DNA from 3 places in the Comamonas trifloxystrobinivorans genome. Region 2 is predicted to be linked to each of the others. Evidence: predicted binding sites of a transcription regulator. Region 2 holds the regulator's gene; each other region holds the start of a gene.
The links. Region 2 encodes LexA, which represses DNA repair genes until DNA is damaged. Its sites were predicted from a motif close to ACTGTATNNNNATACAGT; they were not measured.
Positions count from the first base shown of each region.

Region 1 (7,205 bases), on a different contig from region 2:
TGGGCTTTATCGAAGAGACGGGCGCCGCGCAGTACTACCGTGATTCCAAAATCCTGACCATCTACGAAGGCACGACGGCCATCCAGGCCAACGACCTGGTGGGCCGCAAAACCGCGCGCGAAGGCGGCCGCACGGCCAAGGGCATTGCCAGCCAGATCGAGGCCACCGAAAAGGCGCTGATCGCCAGCGACACGGTCGGTGCCAAATCACTGGCGATCAACCTGGAAAAAGCACGCAAGGCTTTCCTGGACGTGGTGGATTTTGTCGTGGCCCAAAGCAAGCAGGCGCCCAATGAGGTGTTTGCCGGCAGCGTGCCTTACCTGATGCTGGCGGGCAATTTGGTCGCGGGCTGGCAAATGGGCCGCGCTCTGCTGGCTGCGCAAGAGCAGATCACGGCAGGCAACAGCGACAAGGCCTTCATGGAAGCCAAGGTGACAACCGCCCGTTTCTACGGCGAGCATATTTTGGTAAAAACCTTGGCATTGCGTGATGAAATTCTGCATGGCGGCGCCTCGGTGATGGCTTTGCCGCTGGACAGCTTCTAAAGCTGCGTGCATCCAGGCCGCTGGCGGCCTGGTGTTTTGTTGGAACAAGCTGTTTGCGCAACACCTGGGCGCAAACAGCTTTTGTTGTTAAGGAGACCTCGATGGCTCAACTCCCCGGCGCGTTGCAACACGTGCCTTTTCCGGTGATCGGCTCGCCACTCTTCATCATCAGCAACCCCAAACTGCTGATCGCGCAGTGCAAGGCGGGCATCGTCGGCTCCATGCCGGCGCTCAATGCCCGCCCGGCCGAGCAGCTGGACGACTGGCTGGCCGAGATCACCGAAGAGCTGGCCGCCTACAACCAGGCCAACCCGGACAAGCCGGCCGCGCCTTTCGCCATCAACCAGATCGTGCACCGCACCAACGAGCGCCTGGAACACGACATGGCGCTGTGCGAGAAGTACAAGGTGCCCATCCTCATCACCTCGCTGGGCGCACGGGAAGATGTCTTCCAGGCCGCGCACAACTGGGGTGGCGTGGTGCTGCACGACATCATCAACAACACGTTTGCGCACAAAGCCATCGACAAAGGCGCTGATGGCCTGATCGCCGTGGCAGCCGGTGCTGGCGGTCACGCTGGCATCAAGAGCCCGTTTGCGCTGGTGCAAGAGATCCGCGAGTGGTTCGATGGCCCGCTGGCGCTCTCAGGCAGCATTGCCAGCGGCCGCTCTATCCTGGCCGCCCAGGCCATGGGTGCGGATTTTGCGTACATTGGCTCTGCCTTCATTGCCACCGAAGAGGCGCGTGCGGTGGAAGAGTACAAGCAGATGATCGTCAGCTCCAACTCGGACGACATCGTCTACAGCAATCTGTTCACCGGCGTGCACGGCAATTACCTCAGTCCGTCGATCCGCCGCGCCGGCATGGACCCGGAGAACCTGCCCGTCTCTGACCCGAGCTCGATGAGCTTTGGCAAGGAGCGCAAGGCCTGGAAAGACATCTGGGGCAGCGGCCAAGGCATTGGCGCCATCAAACAGGTGGTGCCCGCTGCCGAGCTGGTGGCACGCCTGCAGCAAGAGTATTTTGCTGCGCGTGACGAGTTGGCAGCCCGTACGGCGGCGGTGCGCCCCGATCTGGTTCCGGCCTGAGCCGGCCAGCGAAGAGGGCGGTAGCGGCGTAACGCGCCGATACCAATATTCCCGCCTGTTAGCAGAACTATTAGCAGCTAGCGCTCTCCCAACAAGCGCTAGCTGCTATTGTTTTGTATGCCTATGGATTCCCCATCTCCCAACCCTCTGTGGTTGCGCCGCCAGTGTTTGGCCGGCTTGTTGGCCGTGGCGGCGAGCGCGGCCGCGCCGTGGGCGCAGGCTGCCGGCGAGCGCAGCATCCGTATCCCGCAAGCGCAACTGCAAAGCGCGGTGGCGGCACAGTTCCCGCTGGCCCGCTCTTGGCAAGGCATGGTGGTAATTCAGCTGCAAAAACCGGCGGTGCAGTTGCAGGCCGAGAGCAACAGCTTGCGCGCGGCGCTGGAAGTGTGGCTGACCGAAAAGCTGATGGGCGGCGAATACCCCGGCCAGCTGGCGCTGGATTTTGGCCTGTATTACCGTGACGAAGACGCCACCATCCGCATGCACCGCGTGCGCGTGCAGCAACTGCAGATGCAAGGTGTGCCTCAGCAATACCAGCCGCTTTTTCAAACCTATGCACCCAGCTTGGCCGAGCAGGTGCTCAATGGTTTGGTGGTGTACGAGTTGCCCGCCAGCCAGCGCTTGCTTTTGCAAGGCCTGGGCTATACGGTGCAGCGCATCGAGGTGCAAGCTGCCGAGCTGCGCATTGTGCTGGCACCCAAAACGGCGGCCAACAACAACGCCAAACAGCCTTGAAGGCGCTTATTCGCCGGCTTCTTTGCGGGCCTCTTTCTTGGCGGGTGATTTGCCGGTCAGCCGGTCTTTGAGGTTGAGCACGCGGGTGACGGCGCTGCCCATGCCCATCAGTTGCATGGCGGTTTCGGGGTTCAGGCGCTGTACGTCGTCGAACCACTTCATCAGGCGGTCGATCAGCTCGTACATCTCCTGCATGCGTTGCTGGGCGTATTTTTCGTCTTCGGAGTTGGCCTCTTGCAAGAGCGCTGAGCGCAGCATGGATTGCGTGGGCTCGATCTCGCGGCGGCGGCGCTCTTCGGCCAGGGTGCGGAATATCTCCCAAACATCGGCGGGCGCCTCGAAATACTCGCGCCGGTCGCCGGGCTGGTGGCGCATGTGCACCAGGCGCCACGACTGCAGCTCCTTGAGGCCCATGCTCACATTGGAGCGCGAAAAAGACAGGCCTTCGGCGATCTCGTCGGCATTGATAGGGCGTGGCGAGAGAAAAATCAGCGCATAAATTTGCCCGACCGTGCGGTTGATGCCCCAGCGGCTGCCCATTTCGCCAAAGTGCGATACGAATTGGCGGGTGAGTTCAGGCAGCGGAGAGTCAGACGTTTTCATGGCAGGGATTATCGGTCTTTTCAGAAAATGCTGAACTATCGTGGCCAGACCACCCATACGACTGACAAGGTGGAAGCGGGCGCCGCCGTTGCTGTGCGCTTGTGTAAAGTGGGCAGTTTTTTCGCTGCAGGCCGTCAACCCTTCTTGGGCGGGGCTCGTTAAACATTGTGCGTTCTTGTCTGTGCAGGAGCGCAAACTGTTTCACCACTGCCGACATCCTGCGCAGTGGGCGCAAGCCCGCCGTGCCGTGCTGCCGACCTGACGACCTTGTCTTCAACAACAACGCATAACAACCGCAATCTGTGGCTGGACGTCATCAAAGGGGCCTGCTGTGCTGCCATTGTCTGGCATCACATGGCTTTTTACGGCCCCATGTCTGATGTGGCCGCCCGCGTCACGCCCGGCATCATCGGTTGGCTGTCCGAATACGCCCGTATTGCCGTACAGATCTTTCTGGTCATGGGCGGCTATCTGGCCGCCGCCAGTCTGGCGCCCCAAGGCGTGGCCCGCAGCGGCCAGCCGCTGGAGAAAATTGGTAAACGGGCCTTGCGCCTGCTGGCGCCTTACTCGGTGGCCTTGTTGTTTGCGGTGCTGGTGGCGGCTTTTATTCGCCCTTGGTTTGCGCACGAATCCGTGCCCGAAGAGCCCACTTGGCACCAGTTGATAGCCAATGCCTTGATGTTGCAAGACATTACCGGCGAAGGCGCCCTGTCGGCCGGCGTCTGGTATGTGGCCATCGATTTCCAGCTGTTTGCCGCTGTCACCTTGCTGTTTGCCGCTTTGCGCAACTGGGGCCAGCGCTGGTTGGGCCTGTCTGCTGGCCAGTACCTGGTGATCGGGCTGACCGCGCTGTCGCTCTGGCACCTGAACCGCAACAGCGATCTGGACATGTGGTTTGTCTACTTCCTGGGCGCCTACGGCATGGGTATGCTGGCCTACTGGGGCAAAAGCAGCGCCAAACCCTGGGCCTGGACAGCGCTGCTGCTGGTGCTGGGCCTGGTGTCTTTTGAGGTGGAGTTCCGCCTGCGCATCGCCGTAGCGCTGGTCAGCGCCATTAGCTTGCTGTGGCTGATGCGCGTGCCTTCCGACGGCCGCGTCGGCAATTGGCTGCTCAGCCATGTGGCGCCGGTACGCTGGCTGCAAGCGCTGGGCCAGTTCTCCTACTCGGTGTTTCTGGTGCACTTTTCCATCGTGGTGCTGTGCAACGCGGTGGCGGCAAAGCTGATTCCGGACCAGCCTTGGCTCAACTGGCTGGGCATGTGCGTGGCCTTTGCGCTGTCGCTGCTGGCCGGGCGCTTGCTCTACCATTTTGTCGAAGCCAGAACGCCGAGCCTGCGCGGTGTCGCCCGCTGGGAGCTGGGTTTTATCAGCGCCGGTTTGCTGGTGAGTCTGGTGAGTGCCCGTTTCGCGCTTTGAATCCCAGCGCCCATTGAAAAAGCACGCCTCGGCGTGCTTTTCAGTTTGTGGGCTCAGCCAGGCTGGCTGTTGACCGGGCGCTTTAGCGGTGCAGTTCGCCGGCTCGCTCGGGTTGGTAGACGATGCCGGTGACATGCACCGTCATGTTCTTGCCGCCGACCGACGGCCAGGCCAGCTCGTCACCAATCGACAGGCCGAGCAGGGCGCTGCCCACGGGCGCGAAAACCGACACCTTGTCTGCGCTGCCATCGAGATCCTTGGGGTAGACCAGGGTCAGCTGGAACTGTTTACCGGACTCGGCCATGTCGAAGGTGACGGTGGAATTCATCGTCACCACATCGGGCGGAATGTCGCTGGGCTCAACGATATCGGCACGGGCAATTTCGGCTTCGAGGTCGGATTTTCCAGGGAAAGCGGTGGGCGACATCTGCGCGAGCAAAGCCTCCAGGCGATCCACGTCCAACGACGACAAGATGAGATGGGGCTTGCGAGACATCAAAACTTCCTCCGGATGGTGAAAAGCCGACTGTAGGCGATTCGCAATCTCGCACCAACTTGGTGCGAATAGAGCGCTCTTGCAGGCGCAGCGCTTTTTCCCCTTTTGTGCTCGTGGAAAAAGCCGATTTCTCCCAGTATTTGGCGCAAAGTACTGTATAAATAAACAGATATGTCGCCAGCCCGTACACCTTCTCAAGCAAGTACTGCAAAGCCAGAGAGCTTGGCTTGGCAGCGCAGTGCGGAAGAAGTGGAGCCTGTGCCCGCAGTGCAGCTGCCGGTGTTGCCGCTGTACAAAGGGCGGGGTGCAGTCAGCGCGCCGCCACACCGGTTTGCGCGCGACCAGCGCGAGTGGCTGGATGATGGCTGGCAAGCGCAGGCAGCTGGTGCGCAGGCTGATGGAGCGGATGCAGCAGATGAGGGCGGTGGCTGGGCCGCTGCGCAGTCTGCGCCGGTGACCGAGGTGCGCGAGGAAAAAGCCCGCAGCGCCATCCAGCGCAACGACTCACCCGATATTTACTTCGACCACTCGGTCAATCCGTACCGAGGCTGCGAGCACGGCTGTATTTATTGCTATGCGCGGCCTTACCACAGCTATCTGAATCTCTCGCCAGGCCTCGATTTCGAGACCAAGCTGTTTGCCAAGACGAATATTGCCGAGGTGCTGCGGCGCGAGATCAGCCACCCGCGTTACCAGCGGGCATCGCTCAATATTGGCTCGGCCACTGATTGCTACCAGCCCATTGAGCGTGAGCTGTGCCTGACGCGCCAGGTGATCGAAGTGCTGGGCGAGGCTGGCCACCCTTTCTCGCTCATCACCAAAAGCAGCACGGTGGAGCGCGATATCGATTTGATTGCCGCGGCGGCACAAGAGCAGGGCGCAGCTGTCTACATCACCATCACCAGTCTGGATGCCGAGTTGACGCGCCGCCTGGAGCCACGCGCGGCTGCGCCGTACCGGCGTTTGCGCACTATCGAGCGCTTGGTGACGGCGGGTATTCCGGTGGGGGTGAGCGTGGCGCCGCACATCCCGTTTCTGACCGACGATATGGAGCAAGTGCTGGAGTCAGCACGCCAAGCCGGCGCAAGCAGCGCTTTTTACACGGTGCTGCGCCTGCCGTGGGAGCTGAACACGGTGTTCCAGCAGTGGCTGCAAGCCTATTACCCGGACAGGGCGGCGCGGGTGATGCAGCGGGTGCGCGATTTGCACCAGGTGAGCGAGGCCGACCGGCAGCGCGGCAAGAGTTACGACAGCCAGTCTTTCGCACGCATGAAAGGCCAGGGCCTGTGGGCCGATCTGGTGCGCCAGCGTTTTACACGGGCTTGCGAGCGGCTGGGCTTTGGGCGGGAGCGAACGGTTTTGGACTGGGCGCGCTTTGAGGCGTGGCAGCAGCACCAGCAGCGGCCAGCAAGCCGACCGGGGCAGCAGCAGACGGAGCTGTTTTAGCCGGCTCGGCAGTCTGTGCCAGCGGTGCAGCTGCTCGCATGCTGCCTGCGCAGCTGGCGAAGATGTCGAGCTTGGGGTCGTGCAGCGCAGTCTTCACATCGGCCAGACCGAGCACCGAGTGGAAATAGTTGTCGTGGCTGATCTTGGCCTGGGCCACCGATTGCTGCAGGCAGGCGGTGCTCACGCCCATGCGCTGCTGCATCAGCGGCGAGAGCCAGGTGATCCAGGGCACGTGCTTTTGCACATCGGGCGCCACCGAGTAGGGCAGACCATGCAGGTAGATGTTGTTCTCGCCCAGCGATTCGCCGTGGTCGGCCACATACATCATGGCCGTGGGCTGGCGTTCGCTCTTGTGCTCCAGCCATTGGAGCAGGCCGCCCAGCATGCGGTCGGTGGCGACAATGCTGTTGTCATAGGCGTTTACCACTGCCTGGCGCTCGCAGGATTGCAGGGCGACGTTGGTGCATTCGGGGCCGAACTTCTTGTCTTGCGCCTGCGAGCGCTTGAAGTAGGCCGGGCCGTGGCTGCCCATCTGGTGCAGCACCAGCACGACGCCGTGGGCGCGCAGGTCGGCGGGCAGGGCGTTGATGCGGTTGTCCAGGTTATCCAGCAGGGCCATGTCCACGCACTCGCCGCCATTGCACAGGGCTGCAACTTGTTCGGCCGACAGGCCAATGCTGGCGTTGCTGCCTGTTGGGGTCTTGGGGTTGGTCATGGTGCTGGCGCTGTTGACACGGGTGCATACGCCTTTGCAGCCCGACTGGTTGTCCACCCACAGCACGGCCAGGCCGGCGCGCTGCAGCACATCCAGCAGGTTCTCATAGGATTTGCTGCCCGATTGCCCGGCGCGGCCGAGGTGCGAGAACATGCAGGGCA
Region 1 is NZ_JBHZGV010000001.1:261,290-268,494, reverse strand. Features, by position in the region: gene ACFIQF_RS01150 (acyl-CoA dehydrogenase) at 1-545, shown strand, start outside; gene ACFIQF_RS01145 (NAD(P)H-dependent flavin oxidoreductase) at 647-1,633, shown strand; gene ACFIQF_RS01140 (hypothetical protein) at 1,757-2,368, shown strand; gene ACFIQF_RS01135 (GbsR/MarR family transcriptional regulator) at 2,375-2,971, opposite strand; gene ACFIQF_RS01130 (acyltransferase family protein) at 3,239-4,387, shown strand; gene rnk (nucleoside diphosphate kinase regulator) at 4,470-4,883, opposite strand; gene ACFIQF_RS01120 (PA0069 family radical SAM protein) at 5,142-6,329, shown strand; partial or broken gene ACFIQF_RS01115 (phosphoethanolamine transferase) at 6,400-7,205, opposite strand, start outside.
Region 1: a site for LexA is predicted at 5,036-5,053, ahead of ACFIQF_RS01120 (PA0069 family radical SAM protein). Genes of this name have one in related genera too.

Region 2 (7,205 bases):
AGCTTTGTCAAAGTGGGCATCATCCCCGGCGACGGTGGTGCCTGGTTGCTGCCGCGGGTGATTGGCATGTCGCGCGCTGCCGAGCTGTCTTTGACGGGCCGCATGATTGACGCCGCCACCGCCTTGCAATGGGGCCTGGTGTCGCAAGTGGTGCCGCACGAGGAATTGCTGCAAGCGGCCAATGCGCTGGCGCTGGAGATTGCAGCCAACCCGCCGCAAGTCACCCGCATGACCAAGAAGTTGCTGCGCGAAGGCATGCACCAAAGCTTGGCTTCGATCTTGGAACTGTCGGCTGCCTACCAGGCACTGGCACACCAAACGGCCGACCACCGCGAGGCGGTGAGCGCCTTCTTGGAAAAGCGCAAGCCGGAGTTCAAGGGCTGAGGCCTGGTATTACGATCCAGGCCTAGGTTTCCAATCTGGGCAGGCTGGCTAGCCACACAACCCAAGCCGTTGCTCTGATTGGGGGCCTGGATAAAACAGCTGCTGCAGCGCAAAACTGCGGCAGCTGTTTTTTTATAGCTGCCTCTGCCGCTATTCAGTACTGTTCGTGCCGATGCGATGGCCACTGCCCGCGCTGCGCGCTAGATGCTGCTTGTGAGGTGACAGGGCGGTTGCTAGGCTGATTGCGCAGCCTGCTTCAGCAGTGCTGGCGTTCCAAGCGCTCCAGGCGTTCGAGCTCGGCGCAGATATCGGCCATGCTGCCTGTCATGGCCCAGCGCATGCCGCGCTCGCGTTGCAGGCTGCTGGGTTTGGCCCAGTAGCGCTTGATCGAGGCATCGTTGGCGGCCTGGGCGCTGCAGCGCTGCACCGACAAAAAGCTCTGTGGCGCTGCAGCCGTGGCTGGCAGGCGGCGGCGCGTGGCGGGCTTGCGCGGCAGGCGAATACGGTCAATCGGGCGTTGGCTGGGTTCTGGCTCTTGCACGGGCTCTTGGGCAGCCGCCTGGCTATCGGTATCCAGCAGACTCAGTTGCTGGCTGGTGGCGCGGGGGGCGGCAGAAGATGCTGCCATAAAGCAATGCACCTGCGCTGCGTGCTGGCTGTCGTTGGCGGCGCCAGTGCTGGCTTTGCGGCCGCGGCGAGCGTTGAGGGTGGTGGCGCGCTGGAGCATTTGGACAATGGGCTGGCCAGCGACGAGCGAGAAGGGCGCGAGCGCGCGCAATGCTGCAGACATGAGCATGGAAACTCCTGGGTGTACGGGTGACAGCAGGATTGCTCTAGGCGAACGCCGACCTCAGGGTTGTGGGTGAGGGCCCACAACGCCCGCTACCTGAGGCTGGGTTGGATTCTATTTACAACTGTTTACATCAGCATCGTGTTACGTATTAACCCTACTGCGATGCCTTCAATCTCAAATGGCTCGCCGGGTTGCACGACGATGGGCAGGTAATCTGGGTTCTCGGCCAGCAGCTCGATGCCCTCTTTGGTGCGCTGCAGGCGCTTGACGGTGACGTCATCGCCGAGGCGGGCCACGATGATCTGGCCGTTGCGTGCCTCGCGTGTGGCTTTGACGGCCAGCAGATCGCCATCCATGATGCCGGCATCGCGCATGGACATGCCGCGCACTTTCAGCAGGTAATCGGGTTGCTGCTGGAACAGGCTGCCTTCCACGCTGTAGGTTTGGTCTACGTGCTCTTGCGCCAGGATGGGCGAGCCGGCAGACACGCGCCCAATCAGTGGCAGGCTGAGCGAAGCCAGGGTTTGCACAACGCGGCTGACAGGCGCACTGCCAGTACGCGCCAGCGGCGATGCAAAGCGCGTGCCGCGGGCGGTGTTGATGGAGCGCACCGTGCTGTTGACCAGGCGGATGCCGCGCGAGGTGCCGCTGACCAGCTCGATCACGCCTTTACGGGCCAGTGCCTTGAGGTGGTCTTCTGCCGAGTTGGCCGATTTGAAGCCCAGCGTGCTGGCAATCTCGGCGCGGGTAGGCGGTGCGCCGGTGCGCGAGATGGCGTTCTGGATCAGGTCCAGAATTTCTTGTTGGCGCGCGGTCAGTTTGGGATGGTCTCGCATAAGATCTCCGATCTGTGATCTGCGGTGCACGGCCTGGGCCGGAGCACTGTGCTTTCAAACACCTGTATATCAATCCAGTACCTGTATTTTTAACCAGTTTTTTCCGGGAGGCAAGCCTTGGAGCAAAAAATTTTGATCGTTGGCACCGGCGGCACCATTGCCGGTATGGCCGACGACGCCGAACACCCCGGCCAGTACCGGGCGGCGCAGCTGTCGGTGGCGGCATTGGCGGCAGCAATTCCAGGCATTGAGAACGCTGCTGGAGGCAAGCTGGAAGCCATTCAGTTGGCGCAAATTGATAGCAAAGATATGGACGATGGCGTGTGGCTGGCGCTGTTGCAAGCCTGCGACAAAGCCATGCGCGACGAGGCCATTGCGGGTGTTGTCGTGACGCACGGCACGGATACGCTGGAAGAGACGGCCTGGTTTTTGCACAGTTGTTTGGGGCGCTTGCCCAAGCCTGTGGTGCTGACTTGCGCCATGCGCCCGGCCAACGCCTTGATGCCCGATGGCCCGCAAAACCTGAAAGACGCCGTAGCCGCCGCTGCGGCCCGCAATGCCAAAGGCGAGCCCTTGCTGCGCGAAGTGGTGGCGTTGACTGGCGGCGGCGAGCTGCACAGTGCCCGCTGGGTGCAGAAGGTGCATCCGCACCGTTTGCTGGCTTTTTCGTCGGGCGAGCAAGCTGTCTTGGCTTGGGTGGGCAGCGAAGGTGTGCGTTTGCGGGACAGCACGGGCTGCGCCAGCGACGCCAAGTACCTGGGCCAGCAAAGTCTGGCAGCTTTGCCCGCCGTGGACGAATGGCCGTGGGTCGAGATTGTCAGCAGCCATGCGGGTGCCCGCGCGCAACTGGTAGACGCATTGGTGGCGCAAGGCGTACGCGGCTTGGTGGTGGCAACCACAGGCAATGGCACTGTTCACCAGGCTTTGGAAGCAGCTTTGGAGCGCGCACGCCAACAAGGCGTGGCCACTTGGCGCAGCAGCCGTTGCAGCGATGGCGTGATTGCCGATGCGCGTTTGCCGCAGGCTGCCGATCTGACCACCGATCTGTCGGTGGGGCTGAACCCCTATAAAGCCCGGGTGAGTCTGCAGTTGGCGTTGATGGGGGTGTTGCCGTGAATAGCGAAGGTATTGCCGATGCCACGAACCCTTTGGGCGCCCAAGGCTTGCACCATGTGGCCTTGATCGTTTCGCAGTACGAGCGCTCCAAGGCTTTTTACACGCAGGTATTGGGCTGCAGCATTGTGGCCGAGGAATACCGCGCCGCGCGTGATTCGTGGAAGCTTGATCTCGCCGTGCCCGGCGGTGGGCACCTGGAGCTGTTCTCCTTCCCCGAGCCGCCGCCCCGCGTCTCCCGCCCCGAAGCCTGCGGTTTGCGCCATTTGGCGATCAGCGTGCAATCGGTGCCCGCAGCGCGCAGCTATTTGCAGGCGCAGGCTGTGGAGTGCGAGGAGATTCGCTGGGACGAGGCGACTGGCAAGCCGTTTTTCTTTTTCAGCGATCCGGATGGGCTGCCGTTGGAGATTTATGCGGTCTGAGTTGGCGCGCTCGCTGGTGAGCTAGGACTCGTCAGCTTCATCAGATGGTGGGAGGTTGGCGCGGTTTGCGTCCATCCATCACCGCCGCCACCACAATGCCGATGGCACACACGGCGAACAACACGCCGGTTGGCATGCTGCCAATGGTGGAAAGCAGCCAGCTGTATAAGTCGGTCAGCATCGCGATGATGCGGTTGCTGCTTTTTTGCTGGCTGAGGTTGTTGTTGATGAAGGCGTTGAAGGACAGAACCGTAAACACCAAGGCCAGACAGGCGGTGGCTAACCATTTCATCATGAGCGTGCTCCTTGGCAGCACCCGAGCCTGATTCATAGACCTGGGTGATGGTTGATGTGCATTGATAGTGCTTGTTTATTAAATCGGAGCAGGGCTGCTTTGCCAAGAGGTGGCGTGTAACCGGGTGAGCGGTCGGGCTGGGAGGCCTGAGACCCGGCGAGCGGACAACAAAAAAGCCACTATCAGTGCGATAGTGGCTTTTGTGCGCTTGGCTGCTGGAGCGCTGGGCGGGAGGCCCGCTGCCTGCAGTTGGGCGTTGGCAGTGGCTTCAGGCGGCCAGGGCGGCAATGGCGCGGGCGGTGATTTCTTCCACGCTTCCCATGCCGCTGATGGCGCGGTACTTGGGGGCGGCTGCCGGGTCCTGCTTGGCCCAGTTGCTGTAGTAATCGACCAGGGGGCGGGTTTGGCTGCTGTAGACGTCGAGGCGCTTTTTGACGGTTTCTTCCTTGTCGTCTTCGCGCTGCACCAGGTCTTCACCGGTCACGTCGTCCTTGCCGGCCACTTTGGGCGGGTTGAATTTGACGTGGTAGGTGCGGCCCGAGGCGGGGTGGCTGCGGCGGCCGCTCATGCGCTCGATGATGGCTTCAAAGGGGACGTCGATTTCGAGCACGTAGTCGAGCTTGACGCCGGCGGCCTTCATGGCGTCGGCCTGGGGGATGGTGCGGGGGAAGCCGTCGAACAGAAAGCCTTGGGCGCAATCGGGCTGGGCAATACGGTCTTTGACCAGATTGATAATCAGCTCATCACTGACCAGCTGGCCAGCGTCCATGACAGCCTTGGCTTGCAGGCCCAGCGGCGTGCCGGCCTTGACGGCAGCGCGCAGCATGTCACCGGTGGAGATTTGCGGAATACCGTATTTTTGGCAGATGAACGCGGCTTGCGTGCCTTTGCCAGCACCGGGCGCTCCCAACAAAATCAATTTCATGACGGTCCTTGAAGATACAAAACTTGCACGGCAAAAGCGGGCCACCTGAGCCCGCTTTTACACAAAGAAACTGGGCTTGAGCATATCACGCATCAGGCGATTGTCGCCAAAACGGCGGCAAAACTGGTGTCCCGAGTGTGCAATTGGTGCATGGTGCACCGTCTTGCTTACGAAGTGCTTGCATTTGGTGCATGAGCGCCTCAGGGTTGTCCCTGGGGCGGTACGGCACTGTGGCTTGCTTCAAGACATGGAGGCAAAGACCTGGCGCACGCGCACCAGGTCTTCAGGCGTATCGACGCCGGCGCCTGGGTGGTCGGGCGTGACATGGACCGCAATGCGGTAGCCGTGCCACAGGGCACGCAATTGCTCCAGCGATTCGATTTGCTCGGTGGGCGCTTGCGGCAGCTGCGGGAAGCTTTGCAGAAAGCTGGCGCGGTAGCTGTACAGGCCCATGTGGTGCAGCGGCGCAAAGCCGGGCGTGGTGGTAGTGCCGGGGTTTTTCCACCAGGCGGTGTTGACGTGGTCGCGCCCCCAGGGGATGGGTGCACGGCTGAAGTAGGCGGCCAAGCCTTTGGCGTCGAGCACCACTTTGACCACATTGGGGTTGAGCAGCGATTCCAGATCGGCGATGGGGTGGGCCACGGTGCCCATGCTGGCTTCGGGGCGCTCGCCCAGCAAATGGGCGACGGCGTCGATCAGGGCGGGCGCTATCAAGGGCTCGTCACCTTGCACGTTCACCACAATATCGTCGCCGCCCAGTTGCAGAAGCTTGCAGGCTTCGGCTAGGCGGTCGCTGCCGCTGGGGTGCTCGGCCGAGGTCAGCACGGCCTGGATGTCGTGCTGTTTGCAGGCTTCCAGAATCCGGGCGTCATCAGCGGCCACCACCACACGTTGGGCTGTGCTTTGCTGGGCGCGCTGGGCCACGCGCACGATCATGGGCAGGCCGCCGATATCGGCCAGCGGCTTGTTGGGCAAGCGCGACGAGGCCATGCGCGAGGGGATGAGGACGGTAAAAGGAGTGGGCGCCATGGAGCTGATAAGCAAAGAGCCGGTGGCTTTGCGGGCTGCTGGAGTGGGGCTGAAGCGGGCCGGCGCAAAGAGGCTGTCCAAAGAAAAAGGGTTGCAACCAGCGGATGCAACCCAGAGGCTTGAGGGCATTGTAGCGACGGCGTGGCCCGTCGCAGTCTCTCTTCTACTTGTTCGTTGGCGCTGCGGCGGTACGCAGGCTCAGGGAATGATGGCCGGCGAAGGCGCATTGCTGGCCGGAACGCTCACTTCGTCTGGTGCCAGCAGGATTTTTTCGACGGCGCGCAGTTTTTTGGCGTCGATCAGATCGCGCATGCGGGGCAGCAAGGCCACCAGGCCTTGGTAGCCCTGGGCTTTTTCCAGCATCAGCTGCAGGCGGAAGCCTCTGAGCCCCAGCTCGCTGACCAGCACGCTGGCCACGGCGTAGGCTTTCATATAGCGATCAGTGGGGTCGCTTACCTGCACCGGGGCGCTGGCGTGGCGCGATGCAGCGTGGCGCTCTTCGCGGCTCAGCGGCTGGGGGGCGGGTGTGGCGTGTGGCGCTTCTACTTCGGCTTGCACGGTGTCTTCCAAAAGCTGCGGTTCGCTCGCCGGGTTGACCGGGCTGGCCAGCCAGCCAGTCACTTCGCTGGCCGGGGCTGGGCGCAGCAGCTCCAGCAGGCCTTGCTGAACCAGGAGCTTGATGTCTTCGAGCACCTGCAGACGCCCGTTGGACGCGGGCAGCAGTGCCATGACTTGCTCGATGCTTTTGCTGCCGTCGAACATGATGAACGCAGGGCGCAGGCGTTGTGGCAGGGCAGGGTCGCGAGCGCGCAGTGCCTCCAAGCCTTTGTCGGTCTTTTTCAGAATGAGTGTTTGCATGGCAATTCGCTGTAAAAAAGAAGGTCAGACCTGGGGCAAGCGGGGTTGCCTGCCTAAAATTTCAGCGAATTGTGTCAAATTGCAAAGAATTCTGTATTGGGGATTTTCCTGATAAGTCAAATAATTTTTCAGTTTGATTGGGAAATGTCAATCAGAACTGATTTTATGCCGGGTGCAGGGCCTGCCGGGCAATAACGAAGTTGGATGGTGTTATTGCCGTGCCCGCCGCTGGAGACGGGCACGTGCCGCTTTACGCATTGTCGCCAGCGGCAATGGCGTCGATTTCGTCGTCGCTCAAGGGGCGGGCTTCGACTTCCAGCATCACCGGAATGCCGTCGCGCACCGGGTAGGCCAGGCGGGAGCTGCGCGATACCAGCTCTTGGCGCTCGCGGTCATAGCGCAGCGGGCCTTTGGTCACGGGGCATACCAGCAGTTCAAGCAGTTTCGGGTCCATGGGCAAATCTCTTTCATTGGGGGTGGCGGGGGCGCAGTGCTTGCAAGCGTTGCTCAACTTGCCGGGCAAAGCCGGCATCGATCACCACCTGCAGCG
Region 2 is NZ_JBHZGV010000011.1:108,343-115,547, reverse strand. Features, by position in the region: gene ACFIQF_RS14865 (crotonase/enoyl-CoA hydratase family protein) at 1-384, shown strand, start outside; gene ACFIQF_RS14860 (hypothetical protein) at 641-1,174, opposite strand; gene lexA (transcriptional repressor LexA) at 1,303-2,013, opposite strand; gene ACFIQF_RS14850 (asparaginase) at 2,131-3,129, shown strand; gene gloA2 (SMU1112c/YaeR family gloxylase I-like metalloprotein) at 3,126-3,548, shown strand; gene ACFIQF_RS14840 (hypothetical protein) at 3,589-3,843, opposite strand; gene adk (adenylate kinase) at 4,112-4,768, opposite strand; gene kdsB (3-deoxy-manno-octulosonate cytidylyltransferase) at 5,009-5,797, opposite strand; gene ACFIQF_RS14825 (hypothetical protein) at 5,996-6,655, opposite strand; gene ACFIQF_RS14820 (Trm112 family protein) at 6,906-7,109, opposite strand; gene lpxK (tetraacyldisaccharide 4'-kinase) at 7,123-7,205, opposite strand, start outside.

Region 3 (7,205 bases), on a different contig from region 2:
CCAGCGATTGCAAATAGCGCGCATGGCGGCCGCTGCCGCAAGCCACGTCCAGCACCCGGCTGTTGGCGGGCAGCAGCGGTGCAAAGCGGGTAATCCAGGGCGAGGCTTGCATGCGCAGAGCGCTGGCTTCAAAAACAAGCCCAGACATGGTCTGCCATGCGCACCATGAACTCGGGCTGCGTGTACAGCATGAAGACCGCTGCCAGCACCGCCACAATCAGCGCCCACAGCACCACGCGCAGCCATGGACGGCTGGGTTGGACGGTGGGCAAGCTCTTGCTGGCGGTGTTGGGCATGGCGCTTAGTTTAAACAAAACCGTTTTCAAGCGGCCACGGGCCGGCGCTGCACCGGCGCTTCCTTGACCGGCAGATTTACCAGGCCGGCAAACACGCCCAGTGCAATGGACACGTACCAGACGGCGTCGTAGCTGCCGGTGTGGTCGTACAGATAGCCGCCGAGCCAGATGCCCAGGAAGCTGCCGATCTGGTGGCTGAAGAACACAAAGCCGCTGAGCATGGACAAATGCTGCACGCCAAACACCTGGGCGATCACGCCGTTGGTCAGCGGCACGGTCGAGAGCCACAAAAAGCCCATCACGGCCGCAAACACATACACCGACCATGGCGACAGCGGCACCAGCAAAAAGACGATGATGGCCAGCGCTCGGATGAAATAAATGCCCGAGAGCAGGTAGCGCTTGGCCACGCGCTGGCCCAGCGAGCCGGCCAGGTAGGTGCCGAAGATGTTGAACAGCCCGATCAGAGCCAGCGAATAGCTCGCCACGTGCGGCGGCAGGCCAAAATCTTTCAGGTAGCTGGGCATGTGCACGCCAATGAACATGACCTGGAAGCCGCAGACAAAATAGCCTGCGGTCAAAAACAGAAAGCTCGGGTTTTTGAAGGCTTCAGCCACGGCCTGCGCAATGGTTTGCTGCTGGCCGCCAGACCTGGCGTTTTTGAGCGCGTGGAAATTGGGCTCACGCAGCGCCAGCGCCATCGGAATGATGATCAGCACCAGCACCGCGCAGGCCACCAGCGCGTTGTGCCAGCCCAGGCTGGCGATCAACTGGCCTTCCACCGGCACCATGAAAAACTGGCCAAACGAGCCTGCCGCCGCCGCCACGCCCATGGCCCAGGAACGCTTGTCGGCCGGAATCTGGCGCCCGATCACGCCGTAGATCACGGCATAGGTGGTGCCGGTTTGCGCCATGCCGATCAGCAGGCCCGCCGTCAGTGCAAACATGATGGTGTTCGGCGCCCAGGCCATGCCGGCCAGGCCCAGCGCATAGAGCAACGCGCCGGCAATCAGCACCTTGGTGGCGCCAAAGCGGTCGGCCAGCATGCCGGTGAAGATGCCGATCAGGCCCCAGCTGAGGTTTTGGATGGCCAGGGCGAGGGCGAAGGACTCGCGCGTCCAGCCCATTTCCTGCGTGATAGGCTGCAGCCACAGGCCAAAGCCGTGGCGGATGCCCATGGCCAAGGTGACCACCGCTCCGCCACAAAGCAGGACGCGGGCCAGGGACAATGGTTGTGCGTTGTTGTTTTGCATATGCATAGACTGTCTCGTGATAACAGAATTGTTACTGCAAGCCCGCTGGGCGGCTGTCGCTCGCATATTGCCCCGCAGCATTTCAAGCCCATTTCAGCGCCTGGCGTTGCAGCCATGCCCAATCGTCAACAAGTTCTACCTGTGATTACATACAGCTAATTACAATTGCAGCCGCTAGAATGGAAAGTTATGGCAAGCAAAAACACGTCTACCAGTGAATACGCAGAAGGCTCGATACGCGTCCTCAAGGGGCTCGAGCCGGTCAAGCAGCGCCCGGGCATGTATACCCGCACGGACAACCCGCTGCACATCATCCAGGAGGTGATCGACAACGCCGCCGACGAGGCCCTGGCTGGCTATGGCAAGAAAATCCGCGTCTATCTGCACACCGACGGCTCGATCAGCGTCGAGGACGACGGCCGTGGTATCCCGTTCGGCTTGCACCCCGAAGAGCATGCGCCCGTGGTGGAGCTGGTCTTTACCCGACTGCATGCCGGCGGCAAGTTCGACAAGGGCCAGGGCGGCGCCTACAGCTTCTCGGGCGGCTTGCACGGCGTGGGCGTGTCGGTGACGAACGCGCTGTCCACGCGCATGGAAGTCACGGTGCACCGCGATGGTTCGGTGGCGACGCTGGCCTTTGCCGGTGGCGATGTGGTGGAGCCGCTCAAGGTGCGCGCTCTGACCAGCGGCGACCGCAAGCAGGGCACTACGGTGCGCGCCTGGCCCGATCCCAAATACTTTGAGTCCAGCAACTTGCCGATGGGCGAGCTGGTGCACCTGCTGCGCAGCAAGGCTGTGCTGATGCCGGGCGTGAGCGTGGTGCTGACCAACGACAAAACCCGCGACACGCAGACCTGGCAGTACAAGGGCGGCCTCAAAGACTATTTGCTGCAGACCTTGCCGGTCGATCCGGTGATCCCGGTGTTCGAAGGCGAAGGCTTTGCCGGCAAGCACGACGACCACTTTGCCGAAGGCGAAGGCGCGGCCTGGTGCGTGGCCTTCACCGAAGAAGGCCAGCCGGTGCGCGAGAGCTACGTCAACCTGATCCCCACCAGCGCTGGTGGCACGCACGAGAGCGGTTTGCGCGATGGCCTTTTCCAGGCCGTGAAAAGCTTTATCGAGCTGCATTCGCTCTTGCCCAAGGGCGTGAAGCTCATGCCCGAAGACGTGTTTGCCCGTGCCAACTATGTGCTCAGCGCCAAGGTGCTCGATCCGCAGTTCCAAGGCCAGATCAAGGAGCGGCTGAACTCGCGTGACGCGGTGCGCCTAGTCTCGGGCATGGTGCGCCCGGCGCTGGAGCTCTGGCTCAACGAGAACGTGGAATACGGCAAGAAGCTGGCAGAAATTGCCATCAAGGCCGCACAAACGCGCCAGCGCGCCGGCCAGAAGGTGGAAAAGCGCAAGGGCTCGGGCGTGGCCGTGCTGCCCGGCAAGCTGACCGATTGCGAAAGCCGCGACATCGCCTACAACGAGGTCTTCCTGGTCGAGGGCGATTCGGCTGGCGGCTCGGCCAAGATGGGCCGCGACAAAGAAACCCAGGCCGTGCTGCCCTTGCGCGGCAAGGTGCTCAACACCTGGGAAGTAGACCGCGACCGCCTGTTCGCCAATACCGAAATCCACGACATCTCGGTGGCCATCGGCGTCGATCCGCATGGCCCGGACGACGAGGTCGATCTGAGCGGCCTGCGCTACGGCAAGATCTGCATCTTGTCGGATGCCGACGTGGACGGCTCGCACATCCAGGTGTTGCTGCTGACGCTGTTCTTCAAGCACTTTCCCAAGCTGATCGACCAAGGCCATGTGTATGTGGCGCGGCCGCCGCTGTTCCGCGTGGATGTGCCGGCGCGTGGCAAAAAGCCGGCCGCCAAGGTCTACGCGCTGGACGAGGCCGAGCTCAAAGGCATTTTCGAGAAAACCGCCAAAGACGGCGTGGCGCGCGACAAATGCAAGGTCAGCCGCTTCAAGGGCCTGGGCGAAATGAACGCCGAGCAGCTGTGGGACACCACGCTTAACCCCGACACCCGCCGCCTGCAACCGGTGCTGCTGACGCAGACCGATCTGGACCAGACCCGGCAGGTCATGGGCCAGCTCATGGGCAAGGGCGAAGCCGCTGCGCGCCGCGACCTGATGGAGCTGCACGGCAACGAGGTCGACGTCGACATCTGAGGCCCACCTACCCAACACACCCAAGCGAAGCCCGTTGGTGGCCCTGCTGCTGCAAAAAAGCAAAGCACAAGCGCAGCACCTGGCTCGCCAGCAAGCACAGAAAGCTAGCACAAGATGAGTGAACAAACCGGTCTGGAGTTCTCCTCCACCACCCCGCCGGGCAACGGCGACAGCCTGGACCTGGGCAACTACGCGCAGCGCGCCTACCTCGAATACGCGCTCTCGGTCGTCAAAGGCCGGGCGCTGCCCGATGTCTGCGACGGCCAAAAGCCCGTGCAGCGCCGCATTCTCTACACCATGGGCCGCATGGGCCTGGGCTTCTCGGGCGCCAACGCCACGCACGGCGCGGCTCCGGCCAAGAGCGCCCGCGTGGTGGGCGACACCATGGGTAAGTACCACCCGCACGGTGACTCGGCCATATACGACGCCATGGTGCGCATGGCGCAGGATTTTTCGCAGCGCTACCCGCTGGTCGATGGCCAGGGCAACTTCGGCAGCCGCGACGGTGACGGCGCCGCTGCCATGCGTTACACCGAAGCGCGTCTGGCCAAGATCAGCACCTTGCTGCTCGACGAGATCGACATGGGCACGGTGGACTTTGTGCCCAACTACGACGGCAAGGAAGAAGAGCCGGCCCAGTTGCCAGCGCGCCTGCCGTTCTCGCTGCTCAACGGCGCCAGCGGCATTGCCGTGGGTCTGGCCACCGAAATCCCCAGCCACAACCTGCGCGAAGTGGCCGACGCCTGCGTGGCGCTGATCAAAAAGCCGGCGATGACGGATGCCGATCTGCACGCCATCATTCCCGGCCCGGATTACCCTGGCGGTGGCCAGATCATCAGCAGCGACAAGGACATTGCCGATGCCTACCGCAGCGGCCGCGGCTCGATCAAAGTGCGCGCGCGCTGGACGATTGAAGAGCTGGCGCGCGGCCAGTGGCAGTTGGTGGTGAATGAGCTGCCGCCCGGTGTCTCGTCGCAAAAAGTGCTCGAAGAGATTGAGGACCTGACCAACCCCAAGGTCAAGACCGGCAAGAAAACCCTGTCGCAAGAGCAAACCCAGCTCAAGGCCACGGTGCTGTCGGTGCTGGACGGCGTGCGCGACGAATCGAGCAAGGACGCGGCCGTGCGCCTGGTGTTCGAGCCCAAGACGGGCAAGACGCCGCAGTCCGAGCTGATCACCTGCCTGCTGGCGCACACCAGCCTGGAGACCTCGTCGTCGATCAACCTGACCATGGTCGGCATCGACGGCAAGCCCACGCAAAAATCGCTGCGCCAGATGCTGGAAGAGTGGATCGAGTTCCGCCAGCACACCATCACGCGCCGCTCGCAGCACCGCCTGAACAAGGTGCTGGACCGCATCCACATCCTCGAAGGCCGCCAGCTCATCTTGCTGAACATCGACGAGGTGATCGCCATCATCCGCGCCAGCGACGAGCCCAAGCCGGCGCTGATGGCGCGCTTTGACCTGAGCGAACGCCAGGCCGAAGACATTCTGGAAATCCGCCTGCGCCAACTGGCACGACTGGAAGCCATCAAGATCGAGCAAGAGCTCAAAGAGCTGCGCGATGAAAAGGGCAAGCTCGAAGACATTCTGGCCAACCCGAACTCGCTCAAGCGCGTGATGGTCAAGGAAATCGAGGCCGATGCCAAGCAGTTCGCCGACGCCCGCCGCACGCTGATCCAAGAAGAGAAAAAAGCCGTGGCCGAAGTGAAGGTGGTCGACGAGCCGGTCACCGTGGTGGTCTCGGAAAAAGGCTGGGTGCGTGCGCGCACCGGCCATGGCCATGAGGCGGGCAGCTTCAGCTTCAAATCCGGCGACAGCCTGTACGGCACTTTTGAATGCCGCACGGTCGACCAGCTGCTGGTGTTCGGCAGCAATGGCCGCGTCTACTCGATCGCGGTGTCCGCCTTGCCCGGCGGGCGCGGCGACGGCCAGCCGGTCACGACGATGATGGACCTGGAAGCGGGCACGCAAATCCAGTTCTACTTTGCCGGCCCGGTCAGCGCCAGTCTGCTGGTCAGCAGCAGCGCCGGCTATGGCTTTGTGGCCTTGGTCGAAAGCATGGTTTCGCGCCAGAAGGCGGGCAAGGCCTTTGTCACGCTGAACGAGGGCGACACGCTGTGCCAGCCATCGCTGATCGGCGGCACCAACGGCAGCGTGGAGCTGGCCGAAGCCACGCACGTGGCCTGCCTGTCCACCGGCGGCAATGTGCTGACCTACCCGCTGTCCGAGCTCAAAACCATGACCGGCGGCCGCGGCCTGCAGCTGATGAAGCTGGAAGGCAAGGACACGCTGGCCGGCGCTGCCGCCTACACCCGCAGCGTGCAGATCAGCGGCACCGGCCGAGGCGGCAAGGAAAAGGAAGAAACCCTGGAGATCCGCAGCCTCAACAATGCCGCCGGCAAGCGCGCCAGCAAGGGCAAGGCCACAGGCTGGACCTTCAAGCCGACGGGTATCGAGCGGCTGGAATAAGAGCCTGACGCTTGAGTCTGAACATGAAGACCAGCCAAGACCTGTCTTGTGCTGGTCTTTTTGTTGGCACCGTTACGGAGTGCTGAGTGCTGAGTGCTTGGTGCGTGGCGTTGGAGTGGCACTAACCGTTTGGAGCATCCAAGATGCAAGGTCACAGGCAGCCTACTCCAGCGCCATGTAGGGTAGTCAAACGGCGCAACTCTCGCAGGCTGTTGGCTGTTTCTCCACCCCTTTAGCCAGTGCCTGCGGACGCAGCAAACGGCGGCGCTTTGGCTGCCGCAGGACAGCCAAACTTCGTGCTCTGACTTGCAGACGCTGTTTGAACGGAGCGCCTTGGCGCGGAGTGAGTTCGTCTGCACGCCGACGTTTGCTGTGGCCGCAGGTTGCCCTGAAAGATTCGCTTTGCGAAGCTTTCGGGGTCGCTGGATGTAGGGCACGTTTCTTTGCCGACTTTCTTGCCGTGCAGCAAGAAAGACGGTCGCCTGCCGGGGCGAGACCCGGCCAGCTGCGGCAAGCAAAGCAGCCAACGCCAGTTAGATAAACTGCCCGCTGTAAACGGCAAGCCAGGCGCTGCCGCGCCAAATCTACCGCAAACCTTGCCACCACAAAGCGTTCTCGCGTGGCTGGCCAACGGTCAGCACCTCGCCAATCTCGGGCGTGGCCAAAGCCAGGCCGCGCTGGGCAGTGAGTGCGGACAAACGGTCCAGCGGCTCGCGCCAAGCGTGCATGGCCAGGGCGAAGGTGCTGTTGTGCACGCTGTAGAGCAACTGGCCGCGCACATCGACAAAGGCTTGCACGGTTTCTTCGGGCGTCATGTGGACGGAGGGCCAATAGGCGTCGTAGGCACCGTTTTCCATCAGTGCCACGTCCATCGGGCCGAGCGTGTCGCCAATGGTTTTGAAGCCGGGAAAATAGCCGGAATCGCCGCTGTAGAAAATGCGCTGCCCGCCTGTTTGCAGCACCCACGATGCCCACAAGGTGCTGTTGCGGTCGCTCAGTGTGCGGCCGGAGAAATGCT
Region 3 is NZ_JBHZGV010000005.1:167,153-174,357, reverse strand. Features, by position in the region: gene ACFIQF_RS07210 (class I SAM-dependent methyltransferase) at 1-148, opposite strand, end outside; gene ACFIQF_RS07205 (hypothetical protein) at 129-296, opposite strand; gene ACFIQF_RS07200 (MFS transporter) at 323-1,555, opposite strand; gene ACFIQF_RS07195 (DNA topoisomerase IV subunit B) at 1,739-3,715, shown strand; gene parC (DNA topoisomerase IV subunit A) at 3,830-6,187, shown strand; gene ACFIQF_RS07185 (MBL fold metallo-hydrolase) at 6,772-7,205, opposite strand, start outside.
Region 3: a site for LexA is predicted at 1,688-1,705, ahead of ACFIQF_RS07195 (DNA topoisomerase IV subunit B). Genes of this name have one in related genera too.